Regions from separate parts of the Streptosporangium sp. CA-115845 genome, predicted to be linked through region 1. Evidence: riboswitches for the same ligand, from Rfam matches in the RefSeq annotation. Region 1 holds a riboswitch; the other holds the start of a gene.
The links. Region 1 has a riboswitch for cobalamin ahead of ACQP0P_RS17215 (CbtB domain-containing protein). Riboswitches for the same ligand answer to the same signal wherever they lie in the genome.
Positions count from the first base shown of each region.

Region 2: another riboswitch for cobalamin. It lies ahead of ACQP0P_RS30390 (ribonucleoside-diphosphate reductase subunit alpha); the one in region 1 lies ahead of ACQP0P_RS17215 (CbtB domain-containing protein).

Region 1 covers NZ_CP191988.1:3,309,185-3,319,386, forward strand. The annotation lists gene ACQP0P_RS17180 (PQQ-binding-like beta-propeller repeat protein) at 1-1,624, shown strand, start outside; gene ACQP0P_RS17185 (DUF397 domain-containing protein) at 1,766-2,173, opposite strand; gene ACQP0P_RS17190 (DUF397 domain-containing protein) at 2,166-2,567, opposite strand; gene ACQP0P_RS17195 (helix-turn-helix domain-containing protein) at 2,601-3,455, opposite strand; gene ACQP0P_RS17200 (ATP-binding protein) at 3,782-4,330, shown strand; gene chrA (chromate efflux transporter) at 4,370-5,542, shown strand; gene cobF (precorrin-6A synthase (deacetylating)) at 5,596-6,348, shown strand; adenosylcobalamin (AdoCbl) riboswitch at 6,534-6,680, shown strand; gene ACQP0P_RS17215 (CbtB domain-containing protein) at 6,684-6,872, shown strand; gene ACQP0P_RS17220 (CbtA family protein) at 6,881-7,606, shown strand; gene ACQP0P_RS17225 (magnesium chelatase subunit D family protein) at 7,656-9,779, shown strand; gene cobO (cob(I)yrinic acid a,c-diamide adenosyltransferase) at 9,781-10,202, shown strand, end outside.
Region 2 covers NZ_CP191988.1:6,282,258-6,292,459, reverse strand. The annotation lists gene ACQP0P_RS30410 (N-acetylmuramoyl-L-alanine amidase) at 1-1,624, opposite strand, end outside; gene ACQP0P_RS30405 (hypothetical protein) at 1,778-2,053, shown strand; gene glmS (glutamine--fructose-6-phosphate transaminase (isomerizing)) at 2,065-3,885, shown strand; gene ACQP0P_RS30395 (Bug family tripartite tricarboxylate transporter substrate binding protein) at 4,019-5,041, shown strand; cobalamin riboswitch at 5,046-5,247, shown strand; gene ACQP0P_RS30390 (ribonucleoside-diphosphate reductase subunit alpha) at 5,364-7,613, shown strand; gene ACQP0P_RS30385 (ribonucleotide-diphosphate reductase subunit beta) at 7,680-8,675, shown strand; gene ACQP0P_RS30380 (mechanosensitive ion channel family protein) at 8,720-9,835, shown strand; gene ACQP0P_RS30375 (ABC transporter ATP-binding protein) at 9,985-10,202, opposite strand, start outside.

The sequences.
Region 1 (10,202 bases):
CATCGGCACCCACGGCCGCTCCGACCTCTACCGGCTCGACACGCTCACCGGCGCGCTGTCCAAGGTGGGCGCCTACAGCCACCCCTACATCTGGAACCTGGCCTCCTCACCCGACGGCAAGGTCTACCTGGCGATCTCCGAACCGGGCCGGGTCGTGGAGTACGACCCGGCCACCGGAGCGAGCCGCGACCTGGGCGTCATCGTCGAGGGTGAGGCGTACGTGCGGAGCATCGCCGCCGACGCCACCACCGTCTACGCGGGTATCGGCGCGCACGCCCACCTGATCGCGATCGACCGGGCCACCGGTGCCAAGCGCGACATCCTGCCCGCCGAGTTGGCCGCCCGCGACTTCGTCGCGAGCCTGACGATCTCCGATACCCACCTCGCGGGCGGCATCTCCTCCAACGGCGAGGTGCTGGTGATGTCGAAGTCGGACCCGTCCGACCACCGGGTGCTCACCACCGGCGAGAAGTACATTCCCTCGGTCCTGCTGCACGACGGCCATGTCTACTTCACCGGGCGGCCCACCGGCACGCTCTACCGCTGCCGGCTGGACGGCGGCGCGGTGGAGACGCTCGGCGTGGCGCTTCCCGAGGCGGCCACCCACCGGCTCCTCTCGCACGAAGGCCGCGTCTACGGCGTCCAGGACGGCGCGGTCTTCGTCTATGACCCGGCCGACGGCTCGCTCGACTACGTCAACCTCGTCCAGCGGGGGTTCAGGGCCGCGCCGGAGCAGCCCATGTCCGTGCACTCCGACGGGCGGCGGGTCTACGTCGGTGGCAAGGGCGGCGCCGACATCCACGACCTGAAGGCGGGCACCAGCACCCGCCTCGGCATCCCCGGCGAACCCAAGACCGCGCTCACCGTGCGGGACGTCACCTATCTCGGCGTCTACACCCAGGGCCTGCTGTATGCGCACCGGGCCGGCGAGCCGTCGGCCACGTTGCTCGCCAAGACGGGCAACCAGCAGGATCGCCCCCGCGACCTCGCCCACGACGCGCTGACCGGGCTGATCGCGATGACCACCCAGCCCGAGCCCGGCCAGCTCAACGGCGCGCTGTCGCTCTACTCCCTCCGCACGGGGAAGCTGGACACCTACCGGCCGGTCGTCGAGCGGCAGAGCCTGTACGCCGTCACCTGCCGGGCCGGGGTCGCCTACCTCGGCACCAATATCCAGGAGGGCCTCGGACTTCCGCCGGTCACCACGACCGCCCGGCTGGCCGCCTTTGACCTGCGCGCGCGCAGGCTGCTGTGGCAGCTCGAACCCGTGCCGGGTGCGAAGGTCGTCCTGGGCCTGGCGCACACGCCCCTGGCCGTGTACGGCGTGACGAATACCGGGATCCTGTTCGAGTACGACCTGTTGCGCCGCAAGGTCACCCGCACCGTGCAGGTCGGTGCGAAGGGGAGCGACCTGCATGTGTCCGGCCTGGTCGCCTACACCACCGACGGTGACGCGATCTACAAGGTCGACCTCGTGACGTTCGCCGTGAAGACCATCGCCTCCGGCCTGGCGGGCGAGTGGTTCGGTGGCGAGCCGAAGCTGGCTCTCGACCCCTCGCGCAGGGCACTGTACGGCGTGCGCGGCCGCGACCTGGTCCGGATCGCCGTCACCGGGCGGCGCTGACCACGGCCGGGCCGGTCATCCCCGGGCCGCGAGCACCTTCGCCGGTGCCTCGCTCACATCGGCCGCGCGGGCGGGGGCGTCCACACATTGCTCTGGGCGCCACCGCGAGCGCTTTTACGCCAGAAGGCTCCGCGACCGGGGTCAGACATCGGCCGGGGCGGAGAGCAGCCAGGGGAGGGTGAACTCGTCGTCGTGGGTTACTCCGTCGAGGAAGGCGTGCCATTCGTCGAGGGTGTAGGTGATGGTGGATGTGGGCGGGGTATCGCTGTCCTGGATCGTGATGTGTTCGCCGTCGAAGCCGATGAGGAGGCGGCCTGCGAAGAGGGCGGGGGTGCCCAGCTTCTGCGGGGCGAGATCGTCGGCGTGTACACGGTCGAGGAGGGTGAGCCAGTCCTCCGGGGTGATGGCGATGGTCGGGCCCTGGGGGGAGGGGTTGCTGGAGTTGTGCAGCCAGACGACGGTGCCGTCGAAGCGGGCTTCGACACAGTTGCTCTGGGCGCCGCTACGGGCGCTTTTACGCCAGAAGGCTTCGCGGCCGGGGTCAGGCATTGGCCGGGGTGCCGAGGAGCCAGGGAAGGGTGAACTCGCCGTCGTGGGCCGCTCCGTCGAGGAAGGCGTGCCATTCGTCGAGGGTGTAGTTGATGGTGGGGGTGTCGTTGTCCTGCACGGTGACGTGTTCGCCGTCGAAGCCGATGAGCAGGCGGCCTTCGATGAGGGTGGGGGAGTTCAATTTCTGGGGGGTGAGGCTGCCCGCTCGGACCTGGTCGAGGAGGGTGAGCCAGTCCTCCGGGGTGATGGCGATGGTCGGGCCCTGGGGGGAGGGGTTGTTGGAGTTGTGCAGCCAGACGACGGTGCCGTCGAAGCGGGCTTCGACACAGTTGCTCTGGACGCCGCTACGGGCGCTTTTACGCCAGATGCCGCCCACATTCTGATCGCCAGCCATACTCGGCACCCTTTCTTGGATGAATTGTGCCGATTAGAGGGTAACTGCTATCTCTCGAAGAAAGGAGTCTGATTCGGCGGGGCTCAGGGCGAGGGCGGTGAGACGCTCAAAAGCTCGGAGATATTGGTCGACGCTGTGTTCGTCCTCGATGTAGGCATCGGTGTTCATCGTCTCGACGTGGGCAACGTCCAGGCTGGGGAGACGTAGGACGCTGAAGGCGCCGAAGAGTCCCGGATTGGGGCGGTCGAGAAACGGCAGGACCTGCAAGGTGACGTTCGGCCGAGTCGTGTATTCGCGCAGATGCTGTAGCTGATCCCGGAAGATCTCCGGCCCGCCGATGGGCTGGCGCAGGGCGGCCTCGCTGATCACGGCCCTCAAGATGACTGGTTCGTCGCGGCTGATAATGGCCTTGCGGTTCATCCGGACGGTGATGAACTCATCGAGCCTCGGCACGCTGCCCAGCTCTCCCAGGGCGGACACGAACGCACGGGCGTATGCCTCTGTCTGCAGAAGCCCAGGCATCAGATGCATCTCGTATGTCCAGATCTCGGTCGCCGTTGCCTCAAGCCGGATCAGGTCCACATATGAGGGCGACAGCGCGTCGCTGTGCTCGACCCACCAGCCGCGTCGTTCCTGCTGCACCTCTGTTGCGACGGCCATGAGTTTTTCTCGGATGCCGAGGTCGGTGACTCCGTACGCGTCCAGGATCGGAGGCACGTCGCGGGGTGGAATGCCGACGATGCCGTTCTCGATGCGGCTGAGTGAGCCTGTGGAACGTCCGCATTTCTCGGCGGCGAGGGCAAGGGAGGTGAGGCCTGCCCGGAGCCGGAGTTCCGCGAGCTTGGCGCCGAACCAACGTTGTCGGAGTGATGGTTTTTCTGGTCTCATGTCCCTTTCCTGGGTCAGTGATCGAGCGCTTGATGAAGCTTTCTTCGTCGTAAGAATTTCACCGAAGCAGCTTGCGGATCAGAATCTCGCGGACCACTATAGGCTCGGCGATCGATTACCGAAGGTGATCGACAAAAAACGGTTAGTAGTCGGAATCGATGGCGGATTCGGCGTTCGAAGCGCCGGTGCTGCGGGTCTCGTCACGGTAGGTGGTGGCTGTGGGGATCTGCGGTGGCGTGCCGCCATGGGGTCGGGCCGTGTCAGGCGGCAATGGAATGTTCCCGCGCCGATCGGCGTCGTGGACCAGGGAAGGGACAGGGATGGTCATGAAGCGTTCGCGTGCTCTGATCGTCGGCGGGATCTCCGGGTTGTTCCGGGGCAGGAGGTTCAACGGCGCGGATCGGAGGTTCTCCGGTCTGGACTGGCAGCTGTTCGCGCTGGACGTGCTGTCCGCCTCCCCGAGTTTCTCCCGCCGGTTCGCGGCTACGGCCTCGCAGGTCAGGCCCGCCCGTACCTTCGTCGCCGACCTGCTGGGGGACGAGCATCCGCGCCGGGACGACGCCGTCCTGCTCACCAGCGAGCTGGCCGGGAACGTGATCCGGCACGCGATCCAGCGGGAGTTCCTCGTCTCGCTGGCGTTCGCCACCGGCGGCGTGCTGGTCGCGGTCCGGGACTGCGGGTCCTCCAGGATTCCGTACCCGAGACAGGCGGAGGAGGAGGCCCAGAGCGGCCGGGGTCTCGCCCTGGTCGACACCCTGGCGGCCCGCTGGGGTTTCCACCGATCCCCCGGAAGCACGAGCGTCTGGTTCCAGCTCGCCACGCCCCCGCCCGGCGATGTTTCGCCGCCGTCAGCCTGGTGTTCAACCCGGTCGTGAACAATGCACGATTTGATACACCCCCCAAGATGGAAGGCCATGATGGACGCTTCGCGCGATGACACCGGCGGCGGATCCGGCGGACGGCCGGTACACGCGCTGGGCGAGGTCATCGGGGTCTTCCTGAAACTCGGTGTGATCGGATTCGGTGGCCCGGCCGCGCACACCGCGATGATGCGCGACGAACTGGTGCGCCGGCGCGGCTGGGTCTCCGATGAGCGCTTCGTCGACCTGATCGGCGCCGTCAACCTCATCCCCGGCCCCAACTCCACCGAGCTGGCCATCCACCTGGGCTATGACCGGGCTCGCTGGAAGGGGCTGATCGCCGCCGGGGTGTGCTTCATCCTGCCCGCCTTCGCCATCGTCCTCGCCCTGGCCTGGGCCTATGTCCGCTACGGCCGGACCCCTGCCGTCGAGGGGTTGTTGTACGGGATCAAACCGGTGGTGGTGGCCATCGTGGTGTGGGCCCTGGCCGGACTGCTCAGGACCGCGATCAAGGGCCGGCTGACCGCGCTCGTCGCCACGGTGGCACTGGCGCTGTACCTGCTCGGTGTCAACGAGCTGCTCGTGCTGGCCGTCGGTGGGCTGGTGGTGATGGCGGCCGGCACCAGGCACCTCTGGCTGCCGCGTCGCGGTTCTCCGGGCCTGCTGCTGGTGCCGCTGCTGGTTCCCGGCCCCACCGGCGGCCGGCTCACCGAGCTGTTCCTGACGTTCCTGAAGATCGGCTCGGTGCTGTACGGCAGTGGCTACGTCCTGCTGGCCTTCCTGGAGGGCGACTTCGTACGGCGGCTCGGCTGGATCACTCGCGACCAGTTGCTGGACGCGATCTCCATCGGCCAGTTCACCCCGGGGCCGGTGTTCACCACCGCCACCTTCATCGGCTACGTCACCGCCGCCCTGCCGGGGGCGGTGCTGGCCACCGTCGCCATCTTCACCCCGTCGTTCGTGCTGGTCGGCCTGCTGACCCGGCTCGTCGACCGGATCCGCGGCCGGGCCTGGTCATCGGCGTTCCTGGACGGTGTCAACGCCACCGCGCTGGCCCTGATGGCCGGTGTCACCCTGCAACTGGCCGGTGACGCGTTCGTCGACCCGCTCACCGTGGCACTGGCCGTGCTCGCGCTGCTGCTGCAGTGGCGCACCAGGCTCAACACCGCCTGGTTCATCGCCGTGGCCGCCGCCATCGGCCTGGCCCGCACGCTGCTCGCCGGTTGACCGGCGGTAACCCCCGTGCCGGATCTCGAAGCGGTACGGGCAGACTCTGTCGGGTGAAGCGAATCCTCATCATCGGCATCGGTGCCGGTGATCCCGACCATCTCACCCTCCAGGCGGTCAAGGCCATCGCCCGTACCGACGTGTTCTTCGTCCTGGACAAGGGCGAGGTCAAACACGACCTCGTCCAGTTGCGGCACGACCTCGTCGACGCGCACGCCCGCTCGCCGTACCGGATCGTCGAGGCCGGCGATCCCGAACGGGACCGGACCACGCCCGACTACGCGCCCGCGGTCGAGGACTGGCGCTCGCGCCGCGCCGACATCTGCGAGCGGTTCATCCGGGACGAGCTCGCCGAGGGGCAGACGGGTGCCTTCCTGGTGTGGGGCGATCCGGGCCTGTACGACAGTACCCTGGCCATCGTCGAGGAGATTCACCAGCGGGGCTCGGTCCGGTTCGAGCACGAGGTGATTCCCGGTGTCAGCAGCGTGTCCGCGCTCACCGCCCGGCATCGGGTCAGCCTGACCCGGGTCGCCCGGCCGGTGCACGTCACCACCGGCCGGCGTCTCGCCGAGGAGGGGCCCTCGGCCGACGACGTCGTCGTCATGCTGGACGCGCACTGCGCCTTCGCGGATCTGGGCGCCGACTTCGACATCTACTGGGGCGCCTACCTAGGCACCCCCGATGAGATCCTGGTCGCCGGACCGGTGCCCGAGGTCGCCGACCGCATCCGCGAGCTGCGTGCCGAGGCACGGGCGCGCAAGGGCTGGATCATGGACACCTACCTGCTCCGCAGGGTGTCTCGCTGAGCACCTGTCGCGGCGGCCTTCGGGGGGCATCCGGTCGGTCTCCGCTCGTCGCCGCCATGGCCGGATGGCCCGCGCAGCGGAGGCTCACCTCCGAAAGCCCGATCCATCCGGGCCGGGGAGCGGGCCAGGTCCGCCGCGCCGTGACGAATCACCTTGTTTGACGGCCCGCCACGAAAAGGGTTACATTGCGGACGATTTCGCGGTGGTCCGAGGGAAGTCCGGTGAGAAGCCGGTGCGGTCGCGCCACTGTATCCGGAACGTGAGTTCCGGGAGCCAGGTTACTTGGCCGCCGCGTCCTCATCTGTCGGGACGCGTCATCCCCAAGGAGGCTACTCATGCGTGAGCTGTCCGTTTCTCAGCCCGTTCCCCTCTCCCACCTGGCCCGCTGGCTCGTGGCGGTTCCGCTGCTCCTGCTGGTGGCCTACCTGGTCACCTTCGACCAGGGGGCGGTGTCGCAGGCGGGCGACTATCTGCACGAGCTCATGCACGACGGGCGCCACCTGCTCGGCGTTCCCTGCCACTAGACCGCGCCGTGATCCGTACCCTGCTGCTCCGCGGCCTGCTCGTCGGGCTGGTCGCCGGGCTGATCGCCGCCGTGTTCGGCTACCTGCTCGGCGAGCCGAACATCGGCCAGGCCATCGCGCTCGAAGAGGCCGCCGCCCATGCCCAGACCGAGGCCGGGCACTCCCACGGGGAGGAGGCACTGGTCAGCCGGTCCGGCCAGCAGGCCGGGCTCTTCCTCGCCCTGGCCCTGTACGGCATGTCCGTGGGGGGTGTCTTCTCCCTCGTCTTCGCCGGGCTGCGCGGCCGGATCGGCCCCCGCTCCGACGTGGTGCTGGCCGCGACGATGGCCGCCACGGCGTTCGTCGCGCTCGTGCTGGTGCCGTTCGTCAAGTACCCGGCCAACCCGCCCGCCGTCGGTGACCCGGACACCATCGGCGGCCGGACCACGCTGTACCTGGTCCTGGTCGCCATCGGCCTGCTGTCCGTGGCGGTGGGAGTGGCCTGCGCCCGTAAGGTGCCGGCCAGGCCCTGGCTCGCCGGCGCGGCCGGTTTCCTGGTGCCCGTGATCGTCACCCTGTTCGTGCTGCCGGCGGTCGACGAGGTGCCCGACGGCTTCCCCGCCCAGCTGCTGTGGGACTTCCGCCTGTCCTCCCTCGGAACCCAACTCGTGCTCTGGTCGGCCATCGGCGTGCTGTACGGCATCGCCGTGCGGCACCCCGTCCGCCGCGACGCGCTCGCGGCGGCCCCGAACTGAAGGTCCGTCGGGCCGGACACGTCAGCAGGATCTCGCAGAAGGAAACCTCGTGATCGGTGCCTACCCGTTCAGTGCCGTCGTCGGTCTCGACGACCTCAAGCTCGCGCTGATACTCAACGCGGTCTCCCCACGGGTGGGCGGTGTGCTGGTCCGGGGGGAGAAGGGGACCGCCAAGTCCACGATCGTCCGCGCGCTCGCCGCACAGCTCCCCGCCGTGAAGGTGATCGCCGCCTGCCGCTTCTCCTGCGACCCGGCCGAGCCGGACCCGGGCTGCCCCGACGGCCCGCACGGCGCGGGCGAGAGCGGGCAGGAGCGTCCGGCCGTGCTGGTGGAGTTGCCCGTCGGCGCGTCGGAGGACCGGCTGGTCGGCGCGCTCGACATCGAGCGCGCGCTCACCGAGGGGGTCAGGGCGTTCGAGCCGGGCCTGCTCGCCGCCGCGCATCGAGGTGTCCTGTACGTCGACGAGGTCAACCTGCTCCACGACCATCTGGTGGACCTGCTGCTCGACGCCGCCGCGCTCGGCACCTGTTTCGTCGAGCGCGAGTCGGTCTCGGTACGGCACGCGGCGCGGTTCCTGCTGGTCGGCACGATGAATCCGGAGGAGGGTGAGCTGCGGCCACAGCTTCTGGACCGTTTCGGGCTGACCGTCGAGGTGCGGGCGTCCAGGAATCCGGACGAGCGGGCCGAGGTGGTACGGCGCCGGCTGGCCTTCGACGCCGACCCCGCCTCCTTCGCCGCCGGGTGGGCGGGACAGGAGGCGGCTCTGGCGCGGCGGATCGTCGAGGCCAGGGAGCGGGTCAGGCAGGTCGTGCTGCCGGATGCCCGGCTGCGCCAGATCGCAGCGGTGTGCGCCGCCTTCGAGGTGGACGGGCTCCGGGCCGATCTGGTCATGGCCAACGCGGCCATCGCGCACGCGGCCTGGCGCGGCGGCGCCGAGGTCACGGCCGAGGACGTACGCGAGGCGGCCCGTCTCTCGCTGCCGCACCGCCGCCGCCGCGACCCGTTCGACGCGCCGGGCCTTGACGAGTCACGCCTCGACGACCTCCTGGCGGAGCACGGCGGCGACGAACCGGACGACCCGGACAGCGGCCCGGACAGCGGCCCGGACAGCGGCCCGGATGGCGGCCCGGACAGCGGCCCGGATGGCGGGCCGGGGGTCTCGGACGGTCCCGAGGGCCCCGCGGACTCCGGGGACGCTCCCGAGGCCGGCGCCTCCAGTGAGAGTGGCCCGTACGGCGCCGCCGACGGCTCCAACGACGGCGGCCTGCCCGACGGTGGTTCCGGGGCCGGTGCCTCCGGTGCTCCAGGTGCCTCCGACGGGAACGACGCCTCGCCGGACCGTCCTTGCGCGGAGCGGGTGGTCGCCGCCGCCGAACCGTACCGGGTGCGCCCCTTGCAGGTCCCCGGGCTGGGCGACGGCGCCTCGGGCCGGCGGTCGCGGGCCCGTACCCCCAACGGGCGGACCACCGGATCGCGGGTTCCCACCGGAAGGCTCCAGCGGCCGCACCTGTCGGCGACGCTCCGCGCCGCCGCGCCGTACCAGCGCGAGCGCGGTCGCAGTGGCCCCGGCCTGCTGGTACGTGACACCGACCTGCGCGAGGCCGTCCGCGAGGGCAAGGAGGGCAACCTGGTGCTCTTCGTGGTGGACGCGAGCGGTTCCATGGCGGCCCGGCAGCGGATGCGCGAGGTCAAGGCGGCTGTGCTCAGCCTGCTGCTCGACGCCTACCAGCGGCGGGACAAGGTCGGGCTGATCACTTTCAGGGGATCCACGGCGGAGTTGGTGCTGCCCCCGACCTCCTCGGTCGAGGTCGGCGCGGCGCGGCTGCGGGAGCTGCCGACCGGCGGTCGCACCCCGCTGGCGGCCGGGCTGCGCCGGGCCGCCGAGGTGCTCAGGGTGGAGCGGCTGCGCGACCCCGCCAGAAGGCCGCTGCTCGTGGTGGTCACCGACGGCCGGGCCACCTCGGGGTCCGACCTGGCGGCCCCCGCCGCGCTGCTCGCCGGTACGGCGGGGGTCGTGGTCGACTGCGAGAGCGGTCCGGTGCGGCTCGCCCTGGCCCTCGACCTCGCGGCCAGGCTGGGCGCGCCCGCGGTACGGCTCGACGCGCTCGCGGCGAGCGGCGGGCTCGGCGGGCTCGTCCGTGACCACCGGACCGACTACCGGAAGGCGGTCTGAGATGCCGCAGGGCAAGCCGGACACGGTGCCCGAGGACGGGCTCACCACGCGCCAGCGCCGCAGTCGGCCACTGCTGATCGTGCACACCGGGCCGGGTAAGGGGAAGTCCACCGCCGCCTTCGGGATGGCGCTGCGCGCGTGGAACCAGGGCTGGCCGGTCGGGGTGTTCCAGTTCGTCAAGTCGGCCAAGTGGCGCATCGGCGAGGAACGGGCGCTGGTGGTGCTCGGTGAGTCCGCCGAGGGCGGCAGCGTGACCTGGCACAAGATGGGCGAGGGCTGGTCGTGGATCCAGCGGCCGGGCAGCGAGGAGGACCATGCCGCCGACGCCCGCGAGGGCTGGGCGCAGATCAGGCGCGACCTGGCCGCGGAGACCTACCGTTTCTACGTGCTCGACGAGTTCACCTACCCTCTGAAGTGGGGCTG
Region 2 (10,202 bases), 3.0 Mb from region 1:
CACCGCCGGAGGCGCGCAGCGGGCTGCCGAGCAGTTCGAAGTAGTGGCTCCAGTCCCAGTACGGGCCGGGGTCGTCGTGCATGCCGCCCACGGTCTCCGGGGTGGTGCCCGGCACGTTGTCGTGTCCCAGGATGTGCGCCCGGTCGAGGGGGACGTCGTACTTGGCCGCGAGGTGGCGTACCAGTCTGGCCGAGGCCCGGTACATCGCCTCGGTGAACCAGGATCCGCCCCTGGCCAGGTACCCCTCGTGCTCCAGGCCGATGGAGCGGGAGTTGACGTACCAGTTTCCGGCGTGCCAGCCGATGTCCCTGGCCCGTAGGTGCTGGGCGATGTGGCCGTCGCTGGAGCGGATGGTGAAGTGCCAGCTCAGGTATTCGGGGTTCTTGACCAGGCGGGTCATCGCGTCGTAGCTCGTCTCGCCGTCGTGGATCACGATGTAGTCGATCCTGCGGGGACCGTCGGAGCGGTCGTGGTTGCCGTAGCCGCCGCCCTTGAGCCGCCGGTAGACGGCGGGGAGCCACTCGCAGGAGACGTTCCTCGGGCAGTCGGGCCCCGCGACGGGAGTGGTGGTGGCTTTCCCGGCGGGGGCCGCCACGGGTCTCGCCGCGGGGCCCGCCGCGGGTTTCGCGGTGGGGCCCGCGGTGGGTTTTGCGGTGGGTTTCGCGGTGGGCAGGGGGGAGGGGGCTGCGGCGAGCACTGTGGCGATCTTCGCGGCAGGCTCCGTCGCGGGCTTCACGGCGGTGTCCGTGACGGGGGCGGAGGTGGGGGCGGGGCTGGGGGTGGGACGGTGCGCGCGGCGCTGTGCCATCGGGGCGGGCGGTTCGGGGAGAGGCGGTTCGGGGGGGAGTGGCGCCCGCGGTACGGAAAGGCCCGGCGTCGCGGGCAGCACCACCCGTTCGCCGTCGTCGGTCACCCGTGCGGCACCGGCCTGGATCGTCGCGTAGACCTCGTCGGCGAAGGACCGTGCCGCCTCCGTTCCCGCGGCGCCCTCCTCCGGTACGCCGGGATAGCGGGCCACCGCGTCGTACCAGCCGGCCGCACCGGCGTCGGGGCTCCCGCCGGTGCGGCGCCGGTAGTCGGCGAGCAGCGCGGCACCGCCCAGGATGTTGGCGGAGGGGTCCTCGCGCAGCCGGCGGAGGGGCAGGCCGGTCAGTTCCGAGGCCCGTCGCAGGGTGTCCTGGGGCGGGGCCGGCGCGACGGGCGGAAGGGCGATCACGCGTGGTCGGGTCTCGTCGCCGCGCGGGTCCTCGCCGACGCCGTGCGGCCGGCCCGGTCTGGCCCGGCCGTCGACCAGATGCATCGGGCCGTAGCCGGCGGAGACGCTGGGCAGCCCGCGGTGGCCCTCCCAGCGGGACTCCAGGTAGGAGACCGCGAGCAGCACGCTCTCCGGCACCCCGTACGTCCGCGCGGCCTTCGCGAAGGCGTCCTGCCTGCCGGACCGCGCACCCGTTCCCGCCGTCGGCGGTGTGCCGGCGACAGCGCCGGGGGAGGTCGCGGTCGTGGCGGGTGCCGGGCGCTTCCGGGGCCGTGTCATCTGATCCCCCGGGTATGCCGCCTGTGCCGGGACGGCCGAGACCAGTACGGCGAGAGCGGTGACGACGGTGATCCCCGGCAGGCGGCGCATGATGGTTCCTCCCCCTCTGATGGCTACTTAGAGTTATCAGAGATTGCCGACTGTCGCGCGTTGTGGCGAAGTTGCAGCATTGTGGAGATTCTCTGCCCGAAATCGGGCAGAAAACTTGGTGTGCTCTCTCCCGGATGCGTATGGTCCTGCTCTGTGCCCACGACACGGCATCCGTATGAGGATCTGATCACCCACCTGACCCGGACGAGCGCCCTCGGCCCGGGCGAAGCGGCGCGAGTCGTCGCCGACGTGCTGGCCTACTTCTCCGAACCCCTTGAGGAGTTCGTCAGGCGGCGTCACGCGGAGCTCAAGGGGAGAGGGCTGGTCAATGACGAGATCTTCCCCAGGCTGGCCGCCGAGCTGGCGGTACGCCGTGTCGCGGCACCCGAACTCTCCCTGCGCCAGCTGCGCCGGATCGTCTATGGATAAGGAACGGTTACATGTGTGGAATCGTGGCCTATGTAGGGCCCAAGGACGCGGCCCCCATCCTGCTGGAGGGTCTGCAGCGTCTTGAGTACCGGGGCTACGACTCGGCCGGGGTGGTGGTCTCCAACAAGGGTCTGAAGATGCGCAAGGTCAAGGGCCGGGTGGCCGACCTGGCGGCGGTCGTGCCCGCGCGGTTCAAGGGCGGGCTGGGCATCGGCCACACCCGCTGGGCCACCCACGGCGCGCCCAGTGATGTCAACGCCCACCCTCATCTGTCCACCGACGAGCGCATCGCCGTCGTGCACAACGGCATCATCGAGAACGCCGACGAACTGCGCGCCAAGCTGGAGGCCGACGGTGCGATCTTCCTGTCGGAGACCGACACCGAGGTGCTCTCGCACCTGATCGCCCGTACGGTCAAGGAGGCCGACTCCCTGGAGGAGGCCGTCAGGACCGCGCTCAAGCGGGTCGTCGGCACGTACGGCATCGCGGTGATCGACTCCGAGCGCCCCGGCGAGGTGGTGGTGGCCCGCAACGGAAGCCCCATCGTGCTGGGCATCGGTGAGAAGGAGATGTTCGCCGCGTCGGACGTCGCCGCGCTGGTCCGCTACACCCGCCAGGTGGTCCACCTGGAGGACGGCGAGATCGCCGTGCTCAAGGCCGACGGGTTCAACACCTTCGCCAGCGACGCGCGGGAGACGGCCAAGGAGACGCTGACCGTCGACTGGGAGGCCGGGCACTACGACACGGGCGGTTACGAGCACTACCTGCTCAAGGAGATCTCCGAGCAGCCCGACACCGTGGCCAGGACGCTGCGCGGGCGCCTGGACGACCGCTTCCACATCGCCCACCTGGGCGGCCTCAACATGGACGCGCGGGAGACCCGCTCGTTCCGCCGGGTGAAGATCATTGGCTGTGGTTCCGCGTACTACTCGGGCCAGATCGGCGCGCAGCTCATCGAGGAACTGGCGCGCATCCCGGCCGACGCGGAGCCGGCCAGCGAGTTCCGCTACCGCAGCCCGGTGGTGGAGGCCGACACCCTGTACGTGGCGATCAGCCAGTCGGGGGAGACCTACGACACCCTCGCCGCCGTCCAGGAGCTCAAGCGCAAGGGTGGCCGGGTGCTCGGCATCGTCAACACCGTGGGCAGCGCGATCGCCCGCGAGTGTGACGGCGGCCTCTACCTGCACGCGGGTCCCGAGGTCTCGGTGGCGAGCACGAAGGCGTTCACCTCGACCGCCGTGGCCTTCGCGCTGCTCGCGCTGCACCTGGGCCGGGTGCGTGACCTGTCTCCCGCAGACGGCCGCCGGATCTGCGAGGGGCTGCGGAGGCTGCCGGACCAGATCAAGGAGATCCTGGCGCTGGAGCCGCGGCTCAAGGAGCTGGCGCAGAAGTACGCCGAGGCGCCGAGCATGATGTTCGTGGGCCGGGTCCGGGGATATCCGGTGGCCCGCGAGGGCGCGCAGAAGCTCAAGGAGATCTCCTACGTGCACGCCGAGGCGTACCCGGCCAGCGAGCTCAAGCACGGGCCGCTGGCGCTGATCGGCCCGGACATGCCGACCGTGGCGATCGTCCCCGACGACGAACTGCTGGACAAGAACCTCACCACGCTGGGTGAGATCCGCGCCCGGGGCGGCCGGGTGCTCATGGTCGGTCACCGCACGGCCGACCCCAAGCTGGCCGACGACTGCGTCGTGGTGCCCAGGAACGAGACCGAGCTGGACCCGATCCTGCTGTCGATCCCGCTCCAGCTCTTCGCCTACCATGCCGCCGTGGCACTGGGGCGGGACGTCGACAAGCCCCGCAACCTGGCCAAGAGCGTCACGGTGGAGTGAGACGGCTCCCGGGGCGACCGCCGACGATGGTCGCCCCACCGGGGGGTGGGCCGCAGTGACACCCCCGATCTATAACGGATAGTGATAAAGCGGTAACCTATGGTATAGGGGGTTCTTGGGGGAAGGGGCGCTTATGCGCCGTAGGAGGTTTTTCGCGCTGGTGGCGGGTGCCATGGTCGTCGCGGGTTGCGACCTGACCGGTGATTCCGCCGACGTGGCCGTGGGCCGCCTGAGCATCCTCGAACCCACCGCCGACGGCCACGGCTGGGACGGGATCGCGGGCCGGCTCGCCTCCGTCCTGGTCCTGTCGGGGCTGGCGCGCTCCGCCATGGCCGTCGAGCGGCCGGGAGCCCTGGCTTCCGTCCCGCGTGACGCGTTCGGCGCCGTACGCGGCTCGTTCACACGCGAGGGCAGGCTGCTCGTCACCGCGATGCCGATGGTGACGGCCGCGGAGATCGCCAACACCGCCGCGGTGGTGGACGCCACCACCCCTCTCGCCCGCCTGGTCGGCGACTGGACGGTCCTGGTCGTCCCCTCGGACTCCCGCCTGCGCACCTTCGAGGACTTCGCCGCGGAGCTGCGCCGCAACCCGGCGGTGCTGACGGTCGGCGGCCGGCCGGAGGGCGGTTCCGACCACGTGCTCTACGGCATGATCGGCAAGTGCCTCGGGGTGGACGCCCGGTTGCTGGAGTACGCGGGGTTCCTTGGCGCCGAGGATGCCGCCGAGGCGCTCCAGGTCGGACGGGTGGCGGCCCTGCTGGGGTCGGCCCGCGCCCTGCGGCCCGAGATCATCGCGGGCCGCCTGCGTCCCCTGGTGGTCTCCTCGGGCAACCGGCTCGACGGGATCGACGCGCCGACGCTCCTGGAGGTCGAGGTCCGGCTGGAGTACAGCGACTGGTGCGGCCTGCTGGGACCCAAGGGCATGAGCCAGACGGACCGGGACGCCGCGATCGCCCTGTGTGACAGGATCGATGCCGCGCCGCGCTGGCGCGCCCTGTGCGCGGCCAATGGATGGAGCCGGGTCTACCTCAGCGGTGACGACTTCCGCCAGTGGCTCTTCACCGAGACGGCCCGCACCCGCGGGGTGCTCCACGAGCTCGGGCTACTGAAGTCCTCCGACACAACTTGTTGGGGTAGTTGCGTCAGGCGCCCCTAGATGTAGGATCCTGCTCGTTGCTGGTTCGCCCCGGGAGGGGCGAGGCAAGAGGGAACCCGGTGAGATTCCGGGACTGCCCCGCAGCGGTGAACGGGAACGAAAGCCGTCATGTGAGCACTGGGTGAACCATGCCTGGGAAGCGACGGCCGGTAGGCACGCGCAGGGCGCCCGTGAGTCCGAAGACCTGCCGGTGACGTGATTGTCCAGGGCCTCGTGGGAGGGCCCGCGGAACGAGGCGGTCCGGCGTGCCCGGGATCGCTCGCGGACGCGTGCCCCTCCGGCGGAGCCGTACGGGGAAGTCAGAGCGAGCGAGGAACACCACGTGACACAGGCCTTGGCAGGGATCTCAGCAGGGACCGCGGCGGGAACCGTGGCGGAGAACGCCGGGAACGCGCCGGTCGATCGCAGGCTGGCCATCGACGAGGCGGCGGCCCGGGTGATCACCGACCCCGAGAACTCCAGGGTCGCCGCCGCGCTGCTGGCCGAGCTGATCGCCGACGAGGCCGCCGAGCACGGCGTCCGCGACTTCTCCGAGTCGGTCGCCGCGACGCACGAGGCGGGGTTGATCGCCGACGGGCTCGCGGAGTTCGTGGCCGCCCACGCCGGGGTCCTGGACGCGCTCATCGAGCCGGACGCCGACGCCAGATTCGAGTACTTCGGGCTGCGTACCGTCTACGACCGCTACCTGCTGCGTCACCCGCGCACCCGCAAGGTGCTGGAGCGCCCGCAGCACTTCTTCCTCCGGGTGGCCTGCGGCCTGTCCGAGACCGTCGAGGAGGCCGCCGAGCTGTACACGCTCATGGCCACCCTGTCCTACCTGCCCAGCTCGCCCACGCTGTTCAACTCCGGCTCGCGCCGGCCCCAGCTCTCCTCGTGCTTCCTGCTCGACTCGCCCCGCGACGAGCTGGAGGCCATCTACGAGCGCTACGGGCAGGTCGCACGGCTGTCGAAGTACGCCGGGGGCATCGGGATCGCCTGGAGCCGGATCCGCTCGCGGGGCTCGCTGATCCGCGGTACCAACGGCCATTCCAACGGCATCGTGCCCTGGCTGCGCACCCTGGACGCAAGCGTCGCCGCGGTCAACCAGGGCGGCCGCCGCAAGGGCGCGGCCTGCGTCTACCTGGAGCCCTGGCACGCCGACATCGAGGAGTTCCTCGAACTGCGCGACAACACCGGCGAGGAGGCTCGCCGCACGCACAACCTGAACCTGGCCAACTGGATCCCCGACGAGTTCATGCGCCGGGTCGAGGCCGACGGCGTGTGGTCACTGTTCGACCCCAAGGATGTTCCGCACCTCACCGACCTGTACGGCGCCGCGTTCGACGACGCCTACCGGGCCGCCGAGGCCGAGGGCCGGTTCACCACGCAGCTCCCCGCCCGCACCCTGTACGGCCGGATGATGCGCACGCTCGCCCAGACCGGCAACGGCTGGATGACCTTCAAGGACGCGGCCAACCGGACCTCCAACCAGACGGCCAGGCCGGAAAACGTCATCCATCTGTCGAACCTCTGCACCGAGATCCTCGAGGTCACCAGCGACGCCGAGACCGCGGTCTGCAACCTCGGCTCGATCAACCTGGCCGCCCACCTGTCTCCGGACTCCGGAGACGGCGTCGACTGGGCGCGGCTGCGCGCGACGGTCCGCACCGCCGTGCGGTTCCTCGACCGCACCATCGACCTGGGGTTCTACCCGACCCCCGAGGCTCGGGCCGCCAACCAGAGGTGGCGCCCGATCGGGCTCGGCGTGATGGGCCTGGCCGACGTGCTGTTCACGCTGCGGCTGCCGTTCGACTCGCCGCGGGCGCTGGAGCTGTCCACCCGGATCTCCGAGGAGATCGCGCTGGCCGCCTACCGGACCTCCTCGGACCTGGCCGCGGAGCGGGGCCGCCACCCCTCGTACCAGGAGACCAGGGCCGCCGCCGGGGTGCTCCACCCCGACCACTACGGGGCTGCGACGTCGGCCGCGTGGACGGAGCTCAGGGAGCGGATCGCCGGAACGGGGCTGCGTAACTCGCTGATGATCGCGATCGCGCCCACGGCCACGATCGCCTCCATCGCCGGCTGCTACGAGTGCATCGAGCCGCAGGTCTCCAACATCTTCAAGCGCGAGACCCTCTCGGGTGAGTTCCTCCAGGTCAACCGCTATCTCGTCGCCGACCTGCGGGCCCGGGGGCTGTGGACCTCGCGGATCCGTGACGCGATCAAGCGCGCCGACGGCTCCGTCCAGGACATTCCCGAGATCCCCGCCGAGCTGAAGCTGCTCTACCGGACCGCCTGGGAGCTGCCGCAGAAGGCGCTGATCGACCTGGCCGCCGCCCGCACCCCGTACATCGACCAGTCGCAGTCGCTGAACCTGTTCATGGCCACGCCGACCATCGGCAAGCTCTCCTCGATGTACGCCTACGCCTGGAAGTCGGGCCTGAAGACCACCTACTACCTGCGCTCGCGCCCGGCCACCCGGATCGCGCAGGCCACCGTGGCGGCACCGGTGGACGGAGAGGTCCCCGTCCTCGACCCCCAGGCCGTCGCCTGCTCCCTGGAGAACCCCGAGTACTGCGACGCCTGCCAGTAGACCTGCCGGCGGCCCGTCCCAAGGGCACCCCGTCACCCCTCAGCCACCCCGAAAGGCATTTTCCCGATGTTGCTCGACCCCGGCATGGATCTCACCCTGCGGCCGATGCGCTACCCCGAGTTCTACGAGCGCTACCGGGCCGCGATCCGCAACACCTGGACCGTCGAGGAGGTGGATCTCGCCTCCGACCTGGCGGACCTGGCGAGGATGACGCCCGAGGAGCGTCACCTGATCAACCGCCTCGTGGCGTTCTTCGCCACCGGCGACTCGATCGTGGCCAACAACCTCGTCCTCAACCTCTACCAGCACCTCAACGCCCCCGAGGCGCGTCTCTATCTCAGCAGGCAACTGTTCGAGGAGGCGGTGCACGTCCAGTTCTACCTGACCCTGCTGGACACCTACCTGCCCGACCTTGACGAGCGGGTCAAGGCGTTCGCCGCGGTCGAGCACATTCCCTCGATCCGCGACAAGGCGGAGTTCTGCTTCCGCTGGATCGACTCGCTCGGCGGGCTGACCCGGCTGGAGACCAGGGAGGACCGGCGGGCGTTCCTGCTCAACCTGATCTGCTTCGCGGCGTGCATCGAGGGCCTGTTCTTCTACGGGGCCTTCGCCTACGTCTACTGGTTCCGCGCCAGAGGGCTGCTCAGCGGCCTGGCCACCGGGACGAACTGGGTCTTCCGTGACGAGTCCATGCACATGGAGTTCGCCTTCGGCGTCGTGGAGACCGTGCGGGCCGAGGAGCCCGGCCTGTTCGACGACCAGCTCACCGAGCAGGTCACCCGGATGATCGAGGAGGCGGTGGCGGCCGAACTGGCCTTCGCGGCCGACCTGTGCGGCGACGGTCTGCCGGGAATGGGGGTGGAGCAGATGCGGCGCTACCTTGAGTACGTGGCCGACCAGCGGCTGGTCAGGCTCCAGATGCCGGTCCGGTACGGCACGGCGAACCCGTTCGCGTTCATGGAGTTGCAGGACGTGCAGGAGCTGGCCAACTTCTTCGAGCGGCGGGTTTCGGCCTACCAGATAGCTGTCGAGGGGAATGTCGCTTTCGACGAGTCCTTCTGATTGGCTGATGGTCCGGGAAGAGAACGACGAAGGGGAAGTCGTCAGTGTCCAGCTGGATCATCATGATCATTTCCGTGGCCGCCGCCATCGTGGCGGTGGAGGTGGTACGCAGGGTGCTGCGCTCACGGCTGATCGGCGAGAAGTGGGCGCTCGCCGGTCCGGTCGTGAGCCGCTGCACCTGGCCGGGGTTCGCCACGGCCGCCGTGGCGACCGCCTACACCGTCTACGAGCCCGGTATGGCGGAGGGCTCGGTCAGCCAGGTGATCGACCGCGGCCTCAGCATGGCGATGATCGGGTGCGCTACCTGGCTGGTCATCCAGGCCGCCTACGCCGTCACCGACGTGGTCCTGGAGCACCTGGTCACCGTCCAGGGCGAGGGCAACCGCAGGGCCCGTCGCATCCGTACCCAGATCACCCTGGTCCGCAGGGTCGCCTCGGCAGTGATCATCGTGGTGGCGCTGGGCGCGATGCTCTTCACCTTCCCCCAGGTGCGGGCGCTCGGTGCCGGTCTGCTGGCCTCGGCCGGGATCGCCGGCGTCGTCGTCGGCATCGCCGCCCAGTCGACACTGGGCAACCTGCTCGCCGGCCTTCAGCTGGCCTTCAGCGACGCGCTCCGCCTGGACGACGTCGTGGTGGTGAAGGGCGAGTGGGGCCGCATCGAGGAGCTCAGCCTGACCTACGTGGTGCTGCGGCTGTGGGACGAGCGCCGGCTGGTCCTGCCCGTCTCCTACTTCACGACCAACCCGTTCGAGAACTGGACCCGGCACAGCAGCAGGGTGATCGGCCACGTGTTCATCCGGGTCGACTGGTCGGTGCCGGTCGAGGAACTGCGCACCGAGCTCTACCACGCCCTGCGCGTGCACCCGCTCTGGGACCAGAAGGACTGGACCATCCAGGTCACCGACACCCTGCCCAACGGGCTGCTGGAGTTGCGCGCCCTGATGAGCGCCGCCGACTCCGCCAGCGCCTGGGACCTCAAGTGCGACATCCGCGAGCACCTGGTGGCCTTCGTCCGCGAGAAGTATCCCCAGGCTCTGCCTCGCTTCCGGGTCGAGAATCCGCCCATGCCCGCCCCCCTTCCCGGGACGCTCACCGGCCTGACGGCGCCGGCACCGGGGCGTTCCGGCGATGAGGACGGCGATCGGCCGGCTCCGTTCTGAGGCGACCGGTTTCCTGAGCCGGCCGCGTCGGCCGCCGCCACTGCGTGAATCGTGATCACGATGGATTCGTCCGCCGCGTTCGACGACCTCCCCGGGGTCCGGGCGCAGGTCGTTCCGCACCGCTGCTCTGGGGCTGGGATCGCACCCGGTCACTGAACGCCGGCGTCCTCGCGATAGCCCCTGGCCTGCACCTCGAACAGCTGGGAGTATCCTCCGCCGGCGGCCATGAGGTCGTCGTGCGTTCCCCGCTCGACGATCCGGCCGTCGCCGAGTACGACGATCAGGTCCGCGTCGCGGACAGAACCGAGCCGGTGCGACACGAGCAGGCTGGTGCGCCCGATGCGATGCTCGCGCAGCCGCCGGTGCA